DNA from 2 places in the Pseudobacillus sp. FSL P4-0506 genome. Region 2 is predicted to be linked to the other one. Evidence: a T-box and tRNA genes for the amino acid it is inferred to sense, from the RefSeq annotation. Region 2 holds a T-box; the other holds one or more tRNA genes.
What was found. The T-box of region 2 lies ahead of thrS (threonine--tRNA ligase). A T-box ahead of a tRNA ligase gene usually reads a tRNA of that ligase, here a tRNA-Thr.

Region 1 (6,419 bases), on a different contig from region 2:
GAGGAGGGGTGTTATCAGAATGGATCTGGCAATAATATAATCGTGTGAACAAATTACTTGATCCCTTCACTGCCGCTTGTTTCGGCTTCAATCACTCAAAGCTATTCCAATGAAATTTCCTGGTTCTGTTTATTAAAGAAATGGAAACCTGCATATGTTTCTTCTTTTATTTCTTTAGGCAATTTAGTAGCCATAATAAAATATGGCTCATGAGGCACTTTAATTTTATAATCAAACGAAACATTTTGTAATTCCACTTTTATAGAAGCGACCTTATCATTATTAATCCGCCCCATAACTACTCCATACTGACCTTCACTTGTTTCAATTCCTTCATAAGCTAAGCCACTGTTGATAGTACCACTGTAAAGAATACGAAGATTTCTATTGAGGCCTTCTTCTAAAATAGCCTTATGTAAGTTCGAATCAACTTTGTAAAGAGCAACATGTATACTCGATTCTCCCAGATGTACGGCTTGTACCAATGTAAGTTTCACATTAGAACGGCCAGAAGTTTGGTTTTCCCACTTTGCCAAATACGCTTGGATGTCGTCGTTATTATTTTTAATAGGGTATCTCATCATGTAAGACATGATTGAAATAAGTACGGCTGCTAACATAACAATAATAATTAAAGCTTTTTGTTTAGAAATTACAATCCCCTCTTTGATTAATATAAGCTCCGTTATTGGTATAGGAAAGGACCTTCATTAGAAGATCCTTTTTGCTGCTTATTCACTTAAAGCGTTCATTTACCGATTATAAAATCCTTAAGGCAGCTGCCTTTTCTCAGAAAGTAAAGTTTTGAAAAAGTGAAATAGTAATAATTAATGTTGATAAAGTACCGAAAGATGTTAGAGTAATGATTTTCCGGTTATTCTGCTCTTTTAAAGGTTTAATGAGTTCATAAATCGCTGCAATCCATATAAATGCGAATACTATGCTAATAATGATTATGGACATATTTCACATACCCTTTCTCATAGTTTTTTATAGCTTAGCATTAAAGTGATTGTTCCACAACTCAGCTCTTTAGATGGATAAAACCTCTAAGCATTAAGTAAATCACCCGTACACTCTTAGTAACAACTTTTTTGCCTTTATGCCGTCATTTGAAAATGGCGCTGGCCGGATGATCACCGGTTTAATAGTTTTTTACAGGCTTAATTGTGGAAAAATCAAGAAAAAAATCTTCCATAAATGTAATGACAAAACATACAAAGAAACGAGAGCTCTTGCATGTTTTTACTTGCCTTAGCGCTTCAAATTTCCGCTTCGGAGATTATAAACTTATAGATGTAAAAAACACCCTTATTCTTCCCATAGAAGAATAAGGGTGTTTTGGAAGAAAACTATATGTATGACGGAGAAGGAGGGATTTGAACCCTCGCGCCGCTTACGCGACCTACACCCTTAGCAGGGGCGCCTCTTCAGCCTCTTGAGTACTTCCCCAGAAAAATAAAAACTCCGCAGGCAAGATTCGAACTTGCGACCGATCGGTTAACAGCCGATTGCTCTACCACTGAGCTACTGCGGAATAAAGTGGGCCTGAATGGACTCGAACCACCGACCTCACGCTTATCAGGCGTGCGCTCTAACCAGCTGAGCTACAGGCCCATTTATGCAAATGGAGCGGGTGATGAGAATCGAACTCACGACATCAGCTTGGAAGGCTGAGGTTTTACCATTAAACTACACCCGCATTAAAAACTGGCTGGGCTAGCTGGATTCGAACCAGCGCATGACGGAGTCAAAGTCCGTTGCCTTACCGCTTGGCTATAGCCCATTAATAATAATATGTATGGGGCGATCGATGGGAATCGAACCCACGAGTGTCGGAGCCACAATCCGATGCGTTAACCACTTCGCCACGACCGCCATTCTCACTGGTGGAGGGGGACGGATTCGAACCGCCGAACCCGGAGGGAGCGGATTTACAGTCCGCCGCGTTTAGCCACTTCGCTACCCCTCCATCTGAAATAGAGATAGTTTTTTAGACAATGAAAAAATGGTGGCTCAGGACGGAATCGAACCGCCGACACATGGATTTTCAGTCCATTGCTCTACCGACTGAGCTACTGAGCCACACAAAAATATTATATATCAACAGCAAGACACTCCTTGCTGGAAGAAATATGGCGGTCCGGACGGGACTCGAACCCGCGACCTCCTGCGTGACAGGCAGGCATTCTAACCAACTGAACTACCGGACCAGATTGCGGGGACAGGATTTGAACCTGCGACCTTCGGGTTATGAGCCCGACGAGCTACCGGACTGCTCCACCCCGCGACGATAACATATAAAAATAATTATGGCGGAGGAAGAGGGATTCGAACCCCCGCGCGGTTTAACCCGCCTGTCGGTTTTCAAGACCGATCCCTTCAGCCAGACTTGGGTATTCCTCCATATAGCGGCGGAGGGGATCGAACCCCCGACCTTGCGGGTATGAACCGCACGCTCTAGCCAGCTGAGCTACACCGCCAAACTAAATATAAAATCAATGGAGCCTAGCGGGATCGAACCGCTGACCTCCTGCGTGCAAAGCAGGCGCTCTCCCAGCTGAGCTAAGGCCCCACGTTACAATATTTAGAGCAATAACTGGTCGGGAAGACAGGATTCGAACCTGCGACCCCTTGGTCCCAAACCAAGTGCTCTACCAAGCTGAGCTACTTCCCGTAAAAACGGTTAAATGGCGCGCCCGAGAGGAGTCGAACCCCTAACCTTTTGATCCGTAGTCAAACGCTCTATCCAATTGAGCTACGGGCGCATTGCTTTATAAATGGTGCCGAGGACCGGAATCGAACCGGTACGGTAGTCACCTACCGCAGGATTTTAAGTCCTGTGCGTCTGCCAGTTCCGCCACCCCGGCATGATATGGAGCGGAAGACGGGATTCGAACCCGCGACCCCCACCTTGGCAAGGTGGTGTTCTACCACTGAACTACTTCCGCATTTCCGCAGAATGTTCTGCCTTTTCACTAAAAAAGATTTAAGAGAAAAAACGATGCGGGTGAAGGGAGTCGAACCCCCACGCCTTGCGGCGCCAGATCCTAAGTCTGGTGCGTCTGCCAATTCCGCCACACCCGCATATAAATGGTGAGCCATGAAGGACTCGAACCTTCGACCCTCTGATTAAAAGTCAGATGCTCTACCAACTGAGCTAATGGCTCGTTCTGAAAAAAGTTGAAAGGGAAATGGTGCCGGCAAGAGGACTTGAACCCCCAACCTACTGATTACAAGTCAGTTGCTCTACCAATTGAGCTACACCGGCTTACTAGGTAAAGGCAAAAATGGAGGATGACGGGATCGAACCGCCGACCCCCTGCTTGTAAGGCAGGTGCTCTCCCAGCTGAGCTAATCCTCCAAATGGTGACCCCTACGGGATTCGAACCCGTGTTACCGCCGTGAAAGGGCGGTGTCTTAACCGCTTGACCAAGGGGCCTTCTATGTATGTAAAGGAAACCAAAAGAAAAACCCCGATTAGGGGGCTTGCCTGGCAGCGTCCTACTCTCACAGGGGGAATCCCCCAACTACCATCGGCGCTGAAGAGCTTAACTTCCGTGTTCGGGATGGGAACGGGTGTGACCTCTTCGCTATCGCCACCAGACTGTATAAAGTTGAAAGAGTTTGTTCTTTCAAAACTGGATAATATGTGTCAGTAACCGGCAACTCCGTGCCATTTCATGTGTGACGCCGTTAGGCGTATCATTAGGATAAGTCCTCGATCGATTAGTATTCGTCAGCTCCACGTGTCGCCACGCTTCCACCTCGAACCTATCTACCTGATCATCTTTCAGGGATCTTACTAGCTTGCGCTATGGGAAATCTCATCTTGAGGGGGGCTTCATGCTTAGATGCTTTCAGCACTTATCCCGTCCGCACATAGCTACCCAGCGATGCCTTTGGCAAGACAACTGGTACACCAGCGGTGCGTCCATCCCGGTCCTCTCGTACTAAGGACAGCTCCTCTCAAATTTCCTGCGCCCGCGACGGATAGGGACCGAACTGTCTCACGACGTTCTGAACCCAGCTCGCGTACCGCTTTAATGGGCGAACAGCCCAACCCTTGGGACCGACTACAGCCCCAGGATGCGATGAGCCGACATCGAGGTGCCAAACCTCCCCGTCGATGTGGACTCTTGGGGGAGATAAGCCTGTTATCCCCGGGGTAGCTTTTATCCGTTGAGCGATGGCCCTTCCATGCGGAACCACCGGATCACTAAGCCCGACTTTCGTCCCTGCTCGACTTGTAGGTCTCGCAGTCAAGCTCCCTTGTGCCTTTACACTCTGCGAATGATTTCCAACCATTCTGAGGGAACCTTTGGGCGCCTCCGTTACTCTTTAGGAGGCGACCGCCCCAGTCAAACTGCCCGCCTGACACTGTCTCCCACCCGGATCACGGGTGCGGGTTAGAAGTTCAACACAGCCAGGGTAGTATCCCACCGACGCCTCCACCGAAGCTGGCGCTCCGGTTTCAAAGGCTCCTACCTATCCTGTACAAGCTGTGCCGAAATTCAATATCAGGCTGCAGTAAAGCTCCACGGGGTCTTTCCGTCCTGTCGCGGGTAACCTGCATCTTCACAGGTACTATAATTTCACCGAGTCTCTCGTTGAGACAGTGCCCAGATCGTTACGCCTTTCGTGCGGGTCGGAACTTACCCGACAAGGAATTTCGCTACCTTAGGACCGTTATAGTTACGGCCGCCGTTTACTGGGGCTTCAATTCAGAGCTTCGCGTGAGCTAACCCCTCCTCTTAACCTTCCAGCACCGGGCAGGCGTCAGCCCCTATACTTCGCCTTACGGCTTCGCAGAGACCTGTGTTTTTGCTAAACAGTCGCCTGGGCCTATTCACTGCGGCTCCTCAGGGCTATGCACCCCAAAGAGCACCCCTTCTCCCGAAGTTACGGGGTCATTTTGCCGAGTTCCTTAACGAGAGTTCACTCGCTCACCTTAGGATTCTCTCCTCGCCTACCTGTGTCGGTTTGCGGTACGGGCACCTTTCACCTCGCTAGAGGCTTTTCTTGGCAGTGTGGAATCAGGAACTTCGGTACTAAACTTCCCTCGCCGTCACAGCTCCGCCTTGATGGTGATGGGATTTGCCTCATCACCGGCCTAACTGCTTGGACGCACAACCAACTGTGCGCTTGCCCTATCCTCCTGCGTCCCCCCATTGCTCAAATGGTGAAGAGGTGGTACAGGAATATCAACCTGTTGTCCATCGCCTACGCCTATCGGCCTCGGCTTAGGTCCCGACTAACCCTGAGAGGACGAGCCTTCCTCAGGAAACCTTAGGCATTCGGTGGAAGGGATTCTCACCCTTCTTTCGCTACTCATACCGGCATTCTCACTTCTAAGCGCTCCACAAGTCCTTCCGGTCTTGCTTCACCGCCCTTAGAACGCTCTCCTACCACGGACACCACAAGGTGTCCATCCACAGCTTCGGTGATACGTTTAGCCCCGGTACATTTTCGGCGCAGAGTCACTCGACCAGTGAGCTATTACGCACTCTTTAAATGGTGGCTGCTTCTAAGCCAACATCCTGGTTGTCTAAGCAACTCCACATCCTTTTCCACTTAACGTATACTTGGGGACCTTAGCTGGTGGTCTGGGCTGTTTCCCTCTTGACTACGGATCTTATCACTCGCAGTCTGACTCCCAAGGATAAGTCTTTGGCATTCGGAGTTTGTCTGAATTCGGTAACCCGAGGGGGGCCCCTAGTCCAAACAGTGCTCTACCTCCAAGACTCTTCCCTTGAGGCTAGCCCTAAAGCTATTTCGGAGAGAACCAGCTATCTCCAGGTTCGATTGGAATTTCACCGCTACCCACACCTCATCCCCGCACTTTTCAACGTGCGTGGGTTCGGGCCTCCAGTAAGTGTTACCTTACCTTCACCCTGGACATGGGTAGATCACCTGGTTTCGGGTCTGCGACCTCATACTCATGCGCCCTATTCAGACTCGCTTTCGCTGCGGCTCCGCCTTTACGGCTTAACCTCGCATGAAATCGCAACTCGCCGGTTCATTCTACAAAAGGCACGCCATCACCCATTAACGGGCTCTGACTACTTGTAGGCACACGGTTTCAGGTTCTCTTTCACTCCCCTTCCGGGGTGCTTTTCACCTTTCCCTCACGGTACTGGTTCACTATCGGTCACTAGGGAGTATTTAGCCTTGGGAGATGGTCCTCCCGGATTCCGACGGAATTTCACGTGTTCCGCCGTACTCAGGATCCACTCTGGAGAGAACGATGTTTCGGCTACAGGATTGTTACCTTCTCTGATGGGCCTTTCCAGACCTCTTCGCCTACACCGTTCTTTTGTAACTCCGTATAGAGTGTCCTACAACCCCAGAAGGCAAGCCTTCTGGTTTGGGCTGTTCCCGTTTCGCTCGCCGCTACTCAGGGAATCGCGTTTGCTTTC
Region 2 (6,419 bases):
AGAGGGTTCTTTTCTTCATATGAAAATTTCTATGTCACCTGTATTGGATGCCAATGGACAATTCACCGCTGCGGTTTGCGTCACAAGAAATATTACTCGAAAAATTGAAACAGCCCTCTTATTAGATCGAAAAGTAGAAGAATTAAAAGAAAACGAAAAAAAATTCCTCGACATCTCAGAAAATATTAACGATATTTTTTGCGTATACGACCGTTTTACGAACCGGCTCCTTTATATCAGCCCTTCTTATGAAAAAGTGCTAGGACATCCAAAAAGTAAGATCTATCAAGACCTCAGCTCCTTCATATCAGTTATTCATCCGGAAGACCAGGAGAGATTTAAAAAGTTTGCCAGAGAAGAAGTTTACGGAGAACGAGCAGAAATTGAATACCAGGCTATTCACAAAGATAGCTCTGTTATCTGGCTTCGATCGCGTAAGATCATTGATGAGCGCTTTGAAAACCGGGTCATTGTGATCACACAAGATATTACCAGCTTAAAAGAGAAAGAAATCTTATTGAATAAGAGAGATAAATTAAGTGCAGTCGGACAACTTGCGGCTGGCATTGCTCATGAAGTAAGAAACCCCTTAACCGCTATTAAAGGCTTTACTCAGTTGTGGGGACAAGAAACTCATCATCAATACAGCCAAATTATTCTTTCCGAGCTTGATAGAATTGAGTCAATCATGCAGGAATTTTTAATGCTCGCCAAGCCAAATCAAGAAATGTTTTTTACCGAAAAGGACATTAACAGCATTTTAAGAGATACGATTGCCTTCATGGGGCCCGAAGCTGTACTCTATGGGGTAGAATTAGTTCCTATGTTAGCAGAAGGGCTGCCTTTAGTCAGAGTCGAAGAGAAGCAGATGAAGCAAGTCATTTTAAATTTAATTAAAAATGCCATTGAGGCAATGCCCGATGGAGGAAAGGTAACCATTTGTACAAAACAGGCGGCCAATGGTTCTATTTGCATTGAAGTATCCGACAATGGCATTGGCATTTCTCAAGATCGTATCCCGCATCTGGGAGAACCGTTCTATTCTAATAAAGAAAAAGGAACGGGCCTAGGATTAATGGTTAGCTTCAAAATTATCGAGCATCACAAAGGCAAAATCTTCTTTGAGAGTGAGGAAGGAAAAGGCACAAAAGTAGAAATCCGGCTGCCAGGCACTGATTTTAAATAGTGTCTTGAATTTCTTTTAGATGGTTTTTATGGAATAATCCGTAAAAACCTGTATAATAATCAAGGAATAAACAGAAGGGACTGAATTATGCGCAGATATCAATATTTTTAACTCACCGACAATTTACCTTAGGAGGGAAAAGTATTGATTAAAGATTTGTATACAGAACGGTTACATTTAAGAAAAATGACGATTGCCGATTCATCAAGCTTGTTTAAAATATGGGCTGATCCTGAAGTAACTCAATTCATGAATATCCAGCATTTCACCAATGAAGATGAGGCGAAAGAAATGATTACTTATCTTGAAAAGTTATCTCAAGATAACCAAGCGGTTCGTTTCTCTATTGTTGAGGTGCTATCCAATGAAATTATCGGCTCTTGCGGTTACAATTCCTTGGATTTTGATAATGCCAAAACTGAAATTGGTTATGACATAGCTAGAATGCATTGGGGAAATGGCTATGCAACAGAAGCCGTATCAGCCTTGATTGATTACTCCTTTAACGCGTTAAACTTTAATAGGGTGGAAGCTAAAGTGGAGCCTCAAAATGTCAATTCTATTAAAGTGCTAAAAAAACTAGGTTTCACTTTCGAAGGAACACTGAGACAATGTGAGAAAGTGAAAGACAAATTCGTCGATCTTAATCTTTATTCTAAGTTAAAGTCAGATTAACTTTTTATTTCGATATTGGGGGAAACCACCCGTCGTGTGTCCGAATGAGGCTTAATGAAAAAGATCGAGAGACTAGAAATTTAAAATTATAGTGTTGCCATTTATGATCATTTGTTGTAGTATGTAACATAATTTCAAATGAACTGTTTAAATTTGCGAAAAGCACTGACAAGGACATGGGTTACTTTTACGGTTTTCAGAGAGGGAAGAACAGGCTGAAATCTTCCTAACGCAGGAAAGTAGCTTACCGCCTTTGAGCTGTATTGGGGAACTTGAAGTATCCAATGCCGTCTATGCTACGTTACAGCACCAGAGCCATAAGCCGTCCATTGAGCTTATGGGAAGTTGGGTGGAACCACGGGTTAATGCACACTCGTCCCTTGTTGGGGGATGAGTGTGTTTTTTTATTTTACCAACAAAAAAATAAGGATTACTGCGATGAGAAGGACACGAATTATTTTTACGGCTTTCAGAGAGGGAAGAACAGGCTGAAATCTTCCTAGCTTAGGGAAATAGTTTACCGCCTTTGAGCTGTATTGGGGAACTTGAAGTATCCAATGCCGTCTATGCTACGTTACAGCACCAAAGCCATAAGCCGTCCATTGAGCTTATGGGAAGTTGGGTGGAACCACGGGTTAATACACACTCGTCCCTTGTTGAGGGATGAGTGTGTTTTTTTATTTTACCAACAAAAAAATAAGGATTACTGCGATGAGAAGGACACGAATTATTTTTACGGCTTTCAGAGAGGGAAGAACAGGCTGAAATCTTCCTAGCTTAGGGAAATAGTTTACCGCCTTTAAGCTGTATTGGGGAACTTGAAGTATCCAATGCCGTCTATGCTACGTTACAGCACCAAAGCCATAAGCCATCTATTGAGCTTATGGGAAGTTGGGTGGAACCACGGGTTAATGCACACTCGTCCCTTGTTGGGGGATGGGTGTGTTTTTTTATTTATTTTTAAAAGGAGTGTTTAGGATGATAGGCAAGGAAAAAATCAAAGTTACACTTTCAGACGGAAACATAAAGGAATTTGCGAAAGGCACAACAGTGGAGACTATAGCCAATTCCATCAGCCTCTCCCTGGGGAAAAATGCAGTTGCAGCAAAGGCAGATGGGGAGTTGGTAGATCTAAGTCATCATCTGCAAAAAGATGTGGAGCTTTCTATTTTAACACTGCACTCTAAAGAAGGATTGTCTATTTTGCGGCATACATCGGCTCATGTATTGGCACAGGCAACGAAAAGACTTTATGGAGAGGTGAAATTAGGAATAGGGCCAGTCATTGAAAATGGTTTTTACTATGATATGAAATTAAATCATAGCTTGACTCCAAAGGACTTGTTTGCGATTGAAAGAGAGATGAAGAACATTGTAAAAGAGAATTTACCAATCAAGCGAATCGACGTGTCTTACAAAGAAGCTGAAATGCTGTTTAAAGAAAGAGAAGAACCATTCAAGTTAGAAATATTAAAGGAGATCGGACAGGGTGAGAAGATCACTCTTTACCAACAAGGAGAGTTTATTGACCTTTGCCGTGGTCCGCATCTTCCTTCTACAGGATTGATCAAGGCATTCAAACTAACTCGTGTCTCGGGAGCTTATTGGCGGGGCGATAGTCAAAATGACGTTCTCCAACGGGTGTACGGTGTAGCATTTAACAGAGAAAAAGAGGTAGAGGAGTATTTGAATTTCTTGGAAGAAGCAGAAAAGCGAGACCATCGCAAATTAGGAAAACAGTTGGAACTGTTTATGTTTTCTGAAGAAGCACCCGGCATGCCGTTTTATCTACCGAAAGGCCAAATTGTCAGGAATGAACTAGAGGCATTTTTGCGGGAGCTGCAAAAGAGTGCCGATTATGACGAAGTGCGCTCACCATTTATGATGAATCAGCGGGTGTGGGAACAATCCGGTCACTGGGATCATTATCACGAAAATATGTATTTTTCTGAAGTGGATCATGCTAGATTTGCTCTGAAACCAATGAATTGTCCGGGTCACATGCTCATTTTTAAAAATAATCTATACTCTTATCGAGATCTGCCCATTCGTTTCGCTGAGTTCGGTCAAGTCCACCGACATGAATATAGTGGTGCCTTAAACGGAATGTTCCGAGTCCGTACGTTTTGCCAGGATGATGCTCATATTTTCGTGCGAGAGGATCAAATCGAGAGTGAAATTAAGCAAGTATTTTCTCTGATTAACAAGGTATATCGCACGTTTGGTTTTGAGTATTCAGTGGAGCTTTCCACTCGTCCAAAGAATTCACTCGGCACTGACGACCTTTGGGAGATGTCTGAGGGAGCATTGAAAAATGTCCTCGAAAGCTTAGAGATTCATTACGAGATAAATGAAGGGGACGGAGCGTTTTATGGACCAAAAATTGATTTCCATATCAAAGACGCCTTGAAGCGAAGCCACCAATGTGCCACAATCCAGCTGGATTTCCAAATGCCAGAGAAATTTGGTTTAACCTATATTAATGAACATAACGAGAAGGTCCGTCCCGTTGTGATTCACCGTGCTGTGTTTGGCTCCATTGATCGTTTCTTTGGCATTTTAATTGAACACTTTGCAGGTGCTTTTCCTGTTTGGCTTGCACCGACTCAAGTCGAAATTATCCCTGTTTCATCGGTTCATCTCGACCATTGCTTGAAAGTTGAATCCGAATTAAAGCAATCAGGAATAAGAGCGAGAACTGATAAAAGCGAGGAAAAAATCGGATACAAAATAAGAGAAGCCCAGATAAAGAAAACTCCATACATTCTAGTGCTAGGAGACAACGAAGTGAAAGAGAAGACAGTAAACGTCAGAAAGTATGGAGAGCAACAATCGAAAATGGTTTCGTTGGCTGACTTCAAGAAGACAATTCTGCAGCAAATAAAAGAACGCAGGAAATAAGAAAAGAGCAAGGCCATTTGAGAATAAAAAAGTCGATCCCTTTAAGGAAGTCGGCTTTTTTGTTCTTACAGTTGCTTACCTGATCATGCGGAACATTCATCTTACTTGATTGCTTGCAGCGGGCCTTTTCATTTGATGAAAAAGAAGAGTTTGTTAGTATGAATAGTTAGGGAAATAATTAGGAAAAAGAGAAAAGAGGAGTGAATATGATTCAATTTGAAAAGGTCTCAAAAAAATACCCTGATGGGACCATAGCTGTTCAATCTATTGATTTATCCATACGCAAAGGAGAGTTTCTTATTCTGGCCGGCCCAAGCGGCTGCGGAAAAACAACGACTTTGAAAATGATTAACCGGTTAATTGATGCGACAGAGGGCACAATTGCTATCAACGGAAAAAATATAAATGATTATAATATTCATGAGCTCCGTTGGAACATCGGTTATGTTCTTCAGCAGATTGCTCTGTTTCCACACATGACAGTCCAAGAGAACATTGCTGTGGTACCGGAATTAAAAAAATGGAGCCGGCCCCAAATAAAGAAGAGGATAGATGAGCTTTTAGTCATGGTAGGACTGGACCCCCATACATATAGAGATCGAAAGCCAACAGAATTATCGGGCGGCCAACAGCAGCGAATAGGTGTGGCTCGCGCCTTAGCCGCCGATCCGGACATCTTATTAATGGACGAGCCATTCAGCGCTTTGGATCCAGTCAGCAGGGAGAAAATGCAGGATGATATAGTTGAGTTGCAAAAACGCATTCATAAAACCATTGTGTTCGTGACCCATGACATGCAGGAAGCCTTTAAGCTAGGAGATCGAATTTGTTTAATGAAAGAGGGAGAAATTGTTCAGATCGACACCCCGGAGGCGATCTTTAACGATCCGGCCAATCAGTTTATTGAACAGTTTATCGGTACAGCTCGCCCGTTCACACTGGGAACACTCACAGCTGAACAGGCTCTTGAAAAACAACTCGTTCTTGTAAAACAGCCAGGGATCCGGACGATTCAGGCAACCTTGCCGTTAGAAGAAGCGATTGACCTGTTGCTGCAAGCCGAACAGGTCCAAGTCGAAAAAGACGGGAGAATTATTGGCGTGCTTACGAGACAATCAGCCCTTGCTTATTTATCGGACAGGCTGAAGGAGCGACGGACACATGGATAACTTTATCGCTGTTTTTAATGAACGCAAGGCGGACATGCTGCACTCGCTGCTTGAGCATGTACAACTTTCTCTGATTTCCCTGTTTTTCGCGGTACTGATCGCTATTCCCCTTGGCATTTATTTAACGAGGCATAGAAAGGCCGCAGAAAGTATTATCGGCATGACTGCCGTTCTTCAAACCATTCCATCACTCGCTTTGCTTGGATTAATGATCCCGATATTTGGAATCGGTCGGCTGCCGGCCATTATCGCTCTGGTTATTTATGCTCTGCTTCCCATTCTTCGTAATACATACACGGGGATTACCGGGGTTGATCCCTCACTTTCTGAAGCCGCCAGAGCGATGGGAATGAAAAACCATCAACAGTTAATCAAAGTGGAGCTTCCACTCGCTATGCCGGTGATGATGGCAGGCATCCGGACAGCCATGGTGTTAATTGTCGGAACGGCCACATTGGCAGCTTTAATCGGAGCAGGGGGGCTTGGCG

Region 1: it has a tRNA-Thr gene. The T-box ahead of thrS (threonine--tRNA ligase) is inferred to sense a tRNA for this amino acid. The anticodon was not compared.

What each region holds. Positions count from the first base shown of each region.
Region 1 is NZ_JBBOOI010000002.1:189,650-196,068, forward strand. It holds gene MKZ02_RS22855 (hypothetical protein) at 102-536, opposite strand; tRNA gene MKZ02_RS22860 (tRNA-Ser) at 1,365-1,452, opposite strand; tRNA gene MKZ02_RS22865 (tRNA-Asn) at 1,466-1,537, opposite strand; tRNA gene MKZ02_RS22870 (tRNA-Ile) at 1,544-1,617, opposite strand; tRNA gene MKZ02_RS22875 (tRNA-Gly) at 1,629-1,702, opposite strand; tRNA gene MKZ02_RS22880 (tRNA-Gln) at 1,712-1,786, opposite strand; tRNA gene MKZ02_RS22885 (tRNA-His) at 1,803-1,878, opposite strand; tRNA gene MKZ02_RS22890 (tRNA-Tyr) at 1,888-1,972, opposite strand; tRNA gene MKZ02_RS22895 (tRNA-Phe) at 2,010-2,085, opposite strand; tRNA gene MKZ02_RS22900 (tRNA-Asp) at 2,137-2,213, opposite strand; tRNA gene MKZ02_RS22905 (tRNA-Met) at 2,217-2,290, opposite strand; tRNA gene MKZ02_RS22910 (tRNA-Ser) at 2,314-2,406, opposite strand; tRNA gene MKZ02_RS22915 (tRNA-Met) at 2,410-2,483, opposite strand; tRNA gene MKZ02_RS22920 (tRNA-Ala) at 2,503-2,575, opposite strand; tRNA gene MKZ02_RS22925 (tRNA-Pro) at 2,601-2,677, opposite strand; tRNA gene MKZ02_RS22930 (tRNA-Arg) at 2,692-2,768, opposite strand; tRNA gene MKZ02_RS22935 (tRNA-Leu) at 2,782-2,870, opposite strand; tRNA gene MKZ02_RS22940 (tRNA-Gly) at 2,877-2,951, opposite strand; tRNA gene MKZ02_RS22945 (tRNA-Leu) at 3,006-3,087, opposite strand; tRNA gene MKZ02_RS22950 (tRNA-Lys) at 3,095-3,170, opposite strand; tRNA gene MKZ02_RS22955 (tRNA-Thr) at 3,196-3,271, opposite strand; tRNA gene MKZ02_RS22960 (tRNA-Val) at 3,292-3,364, opposite strand; tRNA gene MKZ02_RS22965 (tRNA-Glu) at 3,368-3,442, opposite strand; rRNA gene rrf (5S ribosomal RNA) at 3,492-3,607, opposite strand; rRNA gene MKZ02_RS22975 (23S ribosomal RNA) at 3,710-6,419, opposite strand, start outside.
Region 2 is NZ_JBBOOI010000001.1:2,754,029-2,760,447, forward strand. It holds gene MKZ02_RS13905 (PAS domain-containing sensor histidine kinase) at 1-1,186, shown strand, start outside; gene MKZ02_RS13910 (GNAT family N-acetyltransferase) at 1,331-1,861, shown strand; T-box leader at 2,291-2,518, shown strand; T-box leader at 2,564-2,791, shown strand; gene thrS (threonine--tRNA ligase) at 2,840-4,762, shown strand; gene MKZ02_RS13920 (ABC transporter ATP-binding protein) at 4,969-5,931, shown strand; gene MKZ02_RS13925 (ABC transporter permease/substrate-binding protein) at 5,924-6,419, shown strand, end outside.